One region of the Shimwellia blattae DSM 4481 genome, then DNA from elsewhere that is predicted to be linked to it. Evidence: predicted binding sites of a transcription regulator. Region 1 holds the regulator's gene; the other holds the start of a gene.

Region 1 (5,257 bases):
AGCACCAGGCCTTTGCCGAGCAGCAACAGGTGAAAGTGCTGGATTACCAGCACTGCATTAATGCCCGGAAAATGGGCAACGATGAAGAGGCCAGCGTTATCTGTACCCGTATCTGGCAAGAGCTTCACGCCAGTAATCAGTCACAATAAGGGATGAGGGAAGCAGCATGTTTAAACTGAGCATATCCGCAGCGGCGATTGCGGGATTACTTGCCAGCGGTGCGGCGTTTGCCGGGCAGCAAACGGTCGACCAGATAAGCCAGCTGGCGGTGAACTACACCATTAACGATAACCACGCTGGCGCAAATGGCGTGGACTGTGCCGCCCTGGGGGCCGACTGGGCATCCTGCAATAAGGCGACAATTACGCTGACCAACCACGGTGCGGCCATCACCGATAAAGACTGGGCGATTTACTTCCCGAGCATTCGCCAGATCCTCAAAATCGACAACGATCAGTTTGCCGTTACCCATATTGTGGGTGATCTGCACAAGCTGACGCCAACGGATAAATTCACCGGCTTCCCGGCCGGGAAGTCGGTAGAGATCCCGATAGTCAACGAATACTGGCAGCTGTTTATGACCGATGTGATCCCGCGCTGGTATGTGACCTCCGGCGAGGCAACCCCGAAGGTGATTGCCAGCACCAATAGCGAAGATCTGAGCCGTTTTGTCTCGCCGCTGGGAGGAGATCAGTGGAAGCGCACGCCGGAAGATAAAAACATTCTGATGACGGCAGAAGCGCGTTTTGAGAAAAACAGCGATGTAAAACTGCTCAATGCCCGGAACCTGCGCGGCCAGATCCTGCCAAGCCCCTCCCGGGTAACGGTACACGGCGAGGATGTGGATCTCAGCCACGGGGTTAAGCTGGATCTCTCTGCGCTGACGGCCCCGTCTGCCCGGGCGATTAGCGATCGCTTTGCGCTGCTGGGGGTCAAAACGGACGGTAGCTACCCGGTAAAAACCGCGATTGCTGCCCGCGAATTTAAAGGCGATGACGCAGTACCCGGTGCTTACCGTTTACAGATTGGCCCCAAAGAGGCGCGGATAACCGGCTATGACGAAGCCGGGGTCTTTTATGGTCTGCAGTCTGTGCTGTCGCTGATCCCGACACAAGGGGCGATGAAGATAGCCACCCTGGATGCGGAAGATGCGCCGCGCTTCCAGTACCGGGGGATGTTTATTGATGTGGGGCGCAACTTCCACAGCAAGGCGTCTATCCTGCGTGCGCTGGATCAGATGGCGGCCTACAAGCTGAATAAATTCCACTTCCACCTGACCGATGATGAAGGCTGGCGCATTGAAATCCCCGGGCTGCCGGAGCTGACAGAAGTCGGCAGTAAGCGCTGCCACGATCTGAGTGAGAAAACCTGCCTGTTGCCACAGCTGGGTTCCGGGCCGGATACCTCGACCAACGGCAGCGGCTATTTCAGTAAAGCGGACTATATCGAGATCCTCAAATACGCGAAGGCGCGCCATATTGAGGTGATCCCGGAGATAGACGTACCGGCCCACGCCCGTGCGGCGGTTATCTCCATGGAAGCCCGTTATGATCGTCTGATGAAAGAGGGCAAAGCGCAGGAGGCCGCGGCCTACCGGCTGCTGGATCCGACCGATACCTCAAACACCACGGGCGTGCAGTTTTACGATCGCACCGGCTACCTGAACCCGTGCCTGGAATCCTCGCGCCACTTTATTGATAAAGTGATCGGCGAGATCCAGCAGATGCACAAAGAGGCCGGGCTGGCGCTGACGACCTGGCATTTCGGTGGCGACGAGGCGAAAAATATCTACCTCGGCCCGGGGTATACGGATAAGAACAAACCGGAAGCGGGTAAAGGCCAGCTGGATCTCAGCAAACAGGACAAGCCCTGGGCGAAGTCTCAGGTGTGCCAGACCATGCTGAAAGAGGGCAAAGTGGCCGATCTGGAGCACCTGCCGAGCTGGTTCGCCGTGGAGGTGAGCAAGATTGTTAATAAGCACGGTATCGAGAAGATGCAGGCCTGGCAGGACGGCCTCAAAGATGCCAAAGATGCCAGCGCCTTCGCCACGAAACGCGTTGGGGTGAACTTCTGGGATACCCTGTACTGGGGCGGGGCGGATTCGGTCAATGACTGGGCGAACAAAGGCTATGAGGTGACCATCTCTAACCCGGATTATGTCTATCTCGACTTCCCTTATGAAGTGGATCCGCAAGAGCCGGGATATTACTGGGGAACACGCTTTACCGATGAGCGCAAGCTGTTCAGCTTTGCCCCCAATAACCTGCCGCAAAATGCGGAGACCTCCGTCGATCGCGACGGTATGACCTTCGCGGCGAAGTCAGACAAACCCTGGCCGGGCGCTCACGGGATCTCCGCCCAGCTCTGGAGCGAGGTGGTGCGCACAGACGATGAGCTGGAATATCGCCTGTTCCCGCGCCTGATTGCCATGGCGGAGCGTGCCTGGCACCAGGCCGGGTGGGAGCAACCTTTCCAGGCCGGTAAAGAGTATCAGGGGGGCGTCACGCACCATGTGGATACCAAAGCGCTGCACCAGGACTGGGAGCGTTTTGCAAACCTGCTGGGGCAGCGTGAGCTGGCGAAGGTGGATAAAACCACGCTTGCATACCGCCTGCCGGTGCCAGGGGCGCAGGTGGCAGCCGGGGTGCTGGCGGCGAATGTCAGCCTGCCGGGGCTTGGTATTGAATACTCGGTAGATGGCGGAAAGCAGTGGCAGCGCTATCAGGATAATGCCCGCCCGCAGGTCAGCGGTGAGGTGATGGTGCGTACTGTCAGCCCGGACGGTAAACGTACCAGCCGGGCGACAACGGTACGCTGAGTCGCAACGAAAAACGGTGGCCTGGCCACCGTTTTTTTGTCGGTAAAAAACCGGGTATCACCCGGTTATGTTTACTGAGCGTGATTATTTAGAGTCGTCGTGAGCGTGTTCATCCTCACGGCAGTCTCCCTCAGCGCAGTGGCCATACAGATACAGACTGTGGTTGGTCAGGCGAATTCCATGACGCGCCGCAATTTCACGCTGGCGGGATTCAATGGAGTCATCACTGAATTCGATCACTTTGCCGCAATCCAGACAGATCAGATGGTCATGGTGATGCTGCTGGGTCAGCTCAAAAACCGATTTGCCACCTTCGAAGTTATGACGGGTAACAATGCCCGCGTCATCAAACTGGTTCAGCACGCGGTATACGGTGGCTAAGCCAATCTCTTCGCCCATATCGATCAGTCGTTTGTACAGCTCTTCCGCACTGACGTGATGATTAGCAGGCTCCTGTAACACTTCGAGGATTTTCAGCCGGGGAAGTGTGACTTTAAGGCCAGCCTTCTTTAACGCGTTATTATTGTCAGTCATGCGGGAGTTATCCTGTTGCTTAACGATTTAGCCCCCGGAGGGAGTTAAAAGCGGGTACGACAAAAGATGCATGGGTTTCATTATAGAACCGATGGTTATAAATGAAAACCGCGAAACATCACACAAATACAGCCTTCAGAAAACGAATGTCAGTATTGCTTCACAAGAAAAAAACATTCATTAAAGCGACCGTCATTGTACCGCGTTCTGATATAAAGTTAAAAACTTGTAGCAATTCTTGTTATCGGGCAAAACAATCAGGCGGCACTGGCGGGTGGGTGCCAGCGCCGCGCTACCACTCAGGCGTTGATAATATCGCTCAGGTGCATCTCTTCAGAAACCTGCTTAACCCAGGCTTCAACGCGCTGCTGGGTCAGCTCTGGCTGGCGGTCTTCATCGATAGCCAGGCCCACGAAGTGGTTATCATCCACCAGACCTTTAGAGGCTTCAAAGTGGTAGCCTTCTGTTGACCAGTGGCCGACGATAGTCGCCCCGCGTGGCTCGATAATATCGCGCAGGGTGCCCAGCGCATCGCAGAAATATTCTGCGTAATCTTCCTGGTCGCCACAACCAAACAGCGCTACCAGTTTGCCGGTAAAATCAACATCTTCCAGGGTAGGGAAGAAATCATCCCAGTCACACTGCGCTTCACCGTAGTACCAGGTCGGGATACCGAGCAGCAGAATATCGAACGCTTCCAGATCTTCTTTGCTGCTTTTAGCAATGTCATGCACCTCAGCCACATCTTTACCGAGCTGCTTCTGAATCATTTTTGCGATATTTTCGGTGTTGCCAGTGTCGCTGCCGAAGAAAATGCCTGCGATCGCCATGAGTAAGATAACCTCTTGAATCTTAAAATAGGGTGGCTGCTTGATGCCATGGATTGGTCAATGATAGCAGAACAGCTCCTGCAGCGGAAACTGCTATCACCGCCTTGTGCACAGACTGCAACATGGGGCGGATAACGGGGAACGACGGGTTCTCTGTTACCGGGAGGGCGTCTTGCGTAACGTGTCGCTGAGTAAGTCCATCAGCATGGTTTCGATCAGTTCGCTGCGGCTGATACTGCGTGCCTCTGCCAGCTGGTTCAGTGCATCCACGGCGTCACTATTGAGTTTTAACTCCACACGCTTAAGCCCGCGGCTTTTATCGCGTTTGAGCTGGTTCCGTTTATTTATGCGTAACTGTTCGTCACGGGATAACGGATTGGTTTTCGGTCGACCCGGGCGACGTTCGTCTGCGAACAGATCGAGTGTCGTCCGGTCCGTTTGTTCTTTTGCCATGATAAAGAATATTGCCAGGGGAAACAGGCGACGGAGCATTAAGCCCGGGCGTATTAATCAGCGCGCCATCATACAACAGGGAGCAGGGCGCGCCAACGCGTAAGGCTAATCTGAAAATCAGTCGGCGAGTTTTTAGGCGGATTCCTGCCCGGCGGCGAGAAACTGGCGGATCACCCGCAGCACCGCGTCGGGTTTTTCAGCATGAACCCAGTGGCCTGTACCGGCTATCACGTGGGCCTGAGCCTGGGGGAACTGGCGTAAAATAGCCGGGCGGTACTCGGGTTTTACATAGGGCGAGTCGCCACCGCAGATAAACATGGCCGGGTGTGGCCAGGCGGGCACATCGTCCCAGCCGACGATACTGGCATACGCGTCCCACAGCACCGGCACATTAAAGCGCCACTCGCCCTGGACAAAGGACTTGAGAATAAACTGGATAACGCCTTCTTCTTTTATATGCTCACGCATGATCGCCGCCGCATCGTGGCGGGTGGTCACGCCTGCGGCACTCACCGCCCGGATAGCGGCGAAAATATCGTCGTGACGGCGCAGATGATAATCCACCGGTGAAATATCAATCGCGACCAGCTTATCAATGCGCTCAGGCGCCAGTGCAGTGGTG
Region 2 (5,257 bases), 1.3 Mb from region 1:
CCCACGTCGATATTATTTCGCCAGCTCAGCTGATGCACATTGGTCCGGTGCTGCGGGAGGTGCTGGCGGGGTAAGGCTGCTGTTTTCCGGGTTGCTGATGGCACCCGGATGCGGGTTAATCTCATAAAAAGCCTGATCTGGCCTTTTCATTTCCGCATGACGGTTGGATGACTGGGCCAGACAGCCTGCCGCCAGTAAGGTCACACCGATAAGAGCGAGGCGCTCCCCGCACTACTCCCGGAGCCTATTCTGGGCTATATTGGGCCCACTATCGTTCACCCCTTTTTGTACAGGTAACACCGGCAATGGCTCTGATCCCTAAAAACTACGCGCGCCTGGAAAGTGGCTATCGCGAAAAAGCGTTAAAAATTTACCCGTGGGTATGCGGGCGCTGCTCGCGGGAATTTGTCTATTCAAACCTGCGTGAGTTGACGGTGCACCATATCGATCACGACCACACCAATAACCCGGAAGACGGCAGCAACTGGGAGTTACTGTGCCTGTACTGCCATGATCATGAGCATTCAAAGTACACGGAAGCGGACCAGTACGGCACCACGGTGGTTGCCGGTGAGGATGCGCAAGATGATGTGGGCGTGGCAACCTACAACCCCTTTGCCGATCTCAAAGCGATGCTGAATAAGAAAAAATAAGGCTGACCCCTGCGGTAAAACAAAACCAGCTTCAGCGGCTGAAATGCCGCTGAATGTCAGTTAATAGCCGCGAGGGTGTTAACCCCCGCATAAAGGCAATCGGCGAAAACGCAGGTGCGGCTCAAGGACTGGCTGCCAGGATGGCAGCCAGAAGGAAGGTTGAGGCATGGATGCCGCATAACATTGTCAGGAACAATGTTAAACAGCGCTTGCGCTGGCCCCGGAGGGGTGAGCCTCATGGATGAGGCGAATAATCCTGACTGGTCCGCCAGAGCAAGCCGGAGTTGCAGCGAACCGCGTAGCGGCGACAACATTGCCGGGAGCAATGTTGAACGACATTCATGTCGGCCCGCAGGGGGAGCCCCAGGGATGGGGCGACTAACGACCGCGGGCCGGCGAGGTCTCCAGGAGGGGGCCGGTCCCCCCTCCTGGAACGCGACCAGGTTCCGTACACAACATATGAGTGCCCATCGTCGGGGAGCGGAACCGGCTCACTGAACGAACATATTCCGGATCACACTGACGACATTAAAGCTGCTACCGGCACCACAAGGCCAGTGTAAATCGCCGGATTCTACTGGTTAGCGCGGACGGTGACGCCCGAGGGGCACCACCAGCGGTGTATCCGCCACCGGATCGCGGATAATGACACACGGCATACCGTAAATCTCCTCAATCAACCCGGCGGTGATTATCTCCCGCGGGTCCCCCTCGGCTACAATTTTGCCGTCGCGCAGGGCAATCAGGTGGCTGGCGTAGCGGCAGGCCTGGTTAAGGTCGTGCAGCACTGCGGCCAGGGTGTAGCCCTTTTGCTGGTTGAGCTGGCTTAACAGCTCCATCAGCTCTATCTGATGGCTGATATCCAGCCAGGTGGTGGGCTCATCAAGCAGCAGAATATCGGTCTGCTGGGCCAGCACCATGGCTATCCATACCCGCTGGCGCTGGCCGCCGGAGAGGTTATCGACCGGGCGATCCGCCAGCTCGGTGATGCCGGTGGCCTGCATGGCGTGCTGCACGTGCTCTTCATCTTCCTGGCGCCAGCGGCTGAACAGGGGCTGGTGCGGGTAGCGCCCGCGCATGACCAGCTCACGCACGCTGATATCCTCCGGCGTGCGGGCATTCTGGGCCAGCAGGCCAATTTTGCGCGCCACGCTTTTCGTCGGCAGCCCGGCAATGGCTTCGCCATCCAGCAGAACCTCTCCGGCCAGCGGTTTCATCAGGCGGCTCAGGGTGCGCAACAGGGTCGATTTCCCGCAGCCGTTCGGGCCGATAATCGCGGTAAATTTCCCCTGCGGAATGGCAACAGACAGCCCGTCGGCCACAATATGTTTCCCGTAGCCGAGGGTTAAGGCATTGCCGCGTAAGCGGGACTCGACAGTCTGGCTCATCGTTTACGGGACTCCTGAATCAGTAACACAATAAGATAGATGCCCCCGAGGCTGACGGTAATCACCCCCACCGGAAGCTGATAAGGCAGGAAAAGCCGCTGGGCGCACAAGTCGGCGGCCAGCAGCAGCACGGCACCGCACAACGCCGCCTGCATCAGACCATAACGCACCGTGCCGGATAACCGGCGGGCGATATGCGGCGCCACCAGCGCAACAAAAGAGATGGGCCCGGCCAGAGCCGTGGCAGCGGCGGTCAGAATGACTGCCGCCAGCATCAGTAACAGCCGGGAGCGCTCAACCGCCACCCCCAGCGCGCAGGCGCTGTCGTCGCCCATCTCCAGCATACGCAGACGGCGGGCCAGCAGTATCACCGCCAGCAGGGTAACGATAATCAGCGGTGCAGAGGGAAACGCCTTCCCCCAGGTCAGGCCATTGAGGGAGCCCGCATTCCAGAGCCCTGCGGAGATAGCCGTTTCCAGCGAGGCGTGCAGCAACAGCCAGGTGTTGATCCCAAGCAGCATGGCCCGCACCCCGATACCGATGATAATTAACCGGAAGGTATCAATGCCGCCGCGCCAGGCAAACGACCAGACCACCAGCGCACTGAGGATCCCCCCGGCCATGGCCGCCATGGCCACGGCGGTGCTTTGCTGGTCAAAAAATACCATCGCCACCAGCACGCCACTCCAGGCCCCGGCGTTAAACCCCATGACATCCGGGCTGCCGAGCGGGTTGCGCAGCAGGGACTGAAAAATCGCCCCGCTGATGCCCAGCGCCGCCCCGATAAGCAGGGCCAGGGCGATGCGCGGCAGGCGCCACTCCACCACCACTAGCTGGACATTACGCGGCGCGCTGCCGGTGAGCACCCCGTACAGCAGCTGGCCGGATAACGGTATGGTGCCGCCTGCCAGGCTCCACCACACCAGGGCGATCGCGCCGAGGATAAGGGCCATAACCGCAAGGTGAAAACGGGAGAGTAACCGCATTATGACCACCCCCCGCTGCGGCGACGGCGCACCAGATAAATCAGCACCGGGGCGCCAATAAACGCGCTGACAATAGCAACCCGCAACTCCCCGGGAACGATAACCCGGCCAATCACATCCGCCAGCAGTAATAAAGAAGGTGTCGCCAGCAGGGTGGTGGGCAGGATCCAGCGGTGATCCGGCCCCACCAGCCAGCGGGCCAGGTGGGGCATCATCAGGCCAATAAACGCAATGGGGCCGGTAATGGCGGTGGCGCTGCCGCACAGCAGGGTCACCGCCAGCAGACCAGCCAGCTGAGTTCCCGCCACCCGGTTACCCAGGGCGGTGGCCGTATCGCTGCCCATGCTCAGGCTGTTCAGGGCGCGGCTGGCGAGCAGGGCAATCACGCACCCGGCCAGCACGGGCAGGAAGGCCGCTTTCAGGGTCTCCAGGGTGCGGATATCCAGGGAACCGGCCTGCCAGAAGCGCAGCTGGTCGTAGACATCGGGGTTGAGCAGGGCAATGCCGTTACTGAGCCCTTCCAGCACTGCCGCCAGCGCCACCCCGGCTAAGGTCAGGCGCACCGGGCTGAGCTGCCCGCCGCCCTGGCTGCCGGTCAGCGCCACAGTGAGCGAGGCTATCAGGGCCCCGGCAAAGGCCATGGACATCATCGACAGTGGCGAGGTAAAGCCCCAGAACGCCGCCCCCAGCACAATGGCGAAGCTGGCCCCGGCGTTCACCCCCAGCAGACCGGGATCTGCCAGCGGGTTGCGGGTCAGCGTTTGCATTAGCGCCCCGGCAAGGCCCAGGGCCGCACCGGCCAGGATACCGGCAAGTGTACGGGGAAGGCGGGCATCCAGAATGATGGTGCACTCTGGCGTCTGGCATGTGGCAAACAGGGCATCTCTGACGGTGGCAGCGGGTATCGCCTGGGCACCGGTGGTCAGGCTGACCACCGACATTACCACCAGTAATGCCAGCAGGCCGGTCAGTATGACTGAGCGGGACACTGGCTGAAAACTGGGCATAATACGCATCCTGATAATTAATAATGATAGTTATTATCGTTATCACTCCGGTTTGCTATGTTAGCATGAGCGGCTACGTTGGCGGTAAGGAAAATTTTGCTAAGGCTATGTAATGAACCGACAATCTTTATTAATTAATCTCAGTCTGTTACGCACCCATTCTGCTTTCCGGGCGGTATTTATCGCCCGTTTTATTTCCATATTGTCCCTCGGGTTGCTGGGGGTCGGCATCCCGGTACAAATCCAGGCCATGACCGGCTCGCCGTTCCAGGTGGGGCTTGCGGTCACGCTGACCGGCAGCACCATGTTTATCGGCCTGATGATGGGGGGCGTACTGGCGGACCGCTATGAGCGCCGCCGCCTGATCCTGCTGGCAAGAAGCGCCTGCGGGCTGGGTTTTGTGGGCCTGGCGATAAACGCCTTACTACCAGCACCTTCGCTACTGGCCATTTACCTGCTGGGCGTCTGGGATGGTCTGTTTGCGTCGATTGGCGTAACGGCGCTGCTGGCGGCCACCCCGGCACTGGTCGGGCGCGAAAATCTGATGCAGGCCGGGGCCATCACCATGCTGACGGTGCGCCTGGGCTCGGTTATCTCCCCTATGTGTGGTGGCCTGCTGCTGGCCTGGGGTGGCCCGGTCTGGAACTACGGGCTGGCCGCCTTTGGTACGCTGATTACCTGCCTGACCCTGCTGAAGCTGCCCCGCCTGGCACCGCCGGAGATGCCGCGAATGCACCCACTCCGGGCGCTGGGAAGCGGTATCGCTTTTCTGTTCAGCCACCCGCTGGTGGGCGGTATCGCCTTAGTGGGCGCGTTATTGACCATGGCCAGCGCCGTGCGGGTGCTGTACCCGGCTCTGGCCGGTGACTGGCAGATGACCACCGGCCAGATTGGTTTTCTGTATGCGGCGGTCCCGCTGGGGGCCGCAGCTGGTGCCCTGACCAGCGGTCGACTGGCACAGCATACCCGCCCGGGTATGCTGCTGTTGCTGAGCAGCTGCGGGGCGTTTATCGCCATTGGTCTGTTCGGTGGGATGCCGGTATGGGCGGGCGGGGCGCTGTTGCTGGTGGTGTTCGGCTATCTGAGTGGTATCAGCTCGCTGTTGCAGTACACCCTTATTCAGCGCCACACGCCGGATGAGATGCTGGGCAGAATTAATGGCCTGTGGACGGCGCAGAATGTCACCGGTGATGCCCTGGGGGCGGCAGCACTGGGAAGCCTGG

What was found. The regulator Fur, encoded in region 1, represses iron uptake genes when iron is present. The targets are predictions, from matches to a motif close to ATAATAATGAGAACNACTATCAA.
Region 2: the regulator Fur is predicted to act here: its motif matches at 4,052-4,074, upstream of fepD (Fe(3+)-siderophore ABC transporter permease).

Annotation. Positions count from the first base shown of each region.
Region 1 is NC_017910.1:2,767,631-2,772,887, reverse strand. Features, by position in the region: gene EBL_RS13020 (ChiQ/YbfN family lipoprotein) at 1-149, shown strand, start outside; gene EBL_RS13015 (beta-N-acetylhexosaminidase) at 167-2,818, shown strand; gene fur (ferric iron uptake transcriptional regulator) at 2,903-3,352, opposite strand; gene fldA (flavodoxin FldA) at 3,652-4,182, opposite strand; gene ybfE (LexA regulated protein) at 4,339-4,635, opposite strand; gene ybfF (esterase) at 4,768-5,257, opposite strand, start outside.
Region 2 is NC_017910.1:1,443,232-1,448,488, forward strand. Features, by position in the region: gene EBL_RS06650 (enterobactin synthase subunit F) at 1-74, shown strand, start outside; gene yajD (HNH nuclease YajD) at 306-653, shown strand; gene EBL_RS06660 (ATP-binding cassette domain-containing protein) at 1,235-2,041, opposite strand; gene fepG (iron-enterobactin ABC transporter permease) at 2,038-2,994, opposite strand; gene fepD (Fe(3+)-siderophore ABC transporter permease) at 3,027-4,034, opposite strand; gene entS (enterobactin transporter EntS) at 4,147-5,257, shown strand, end outside.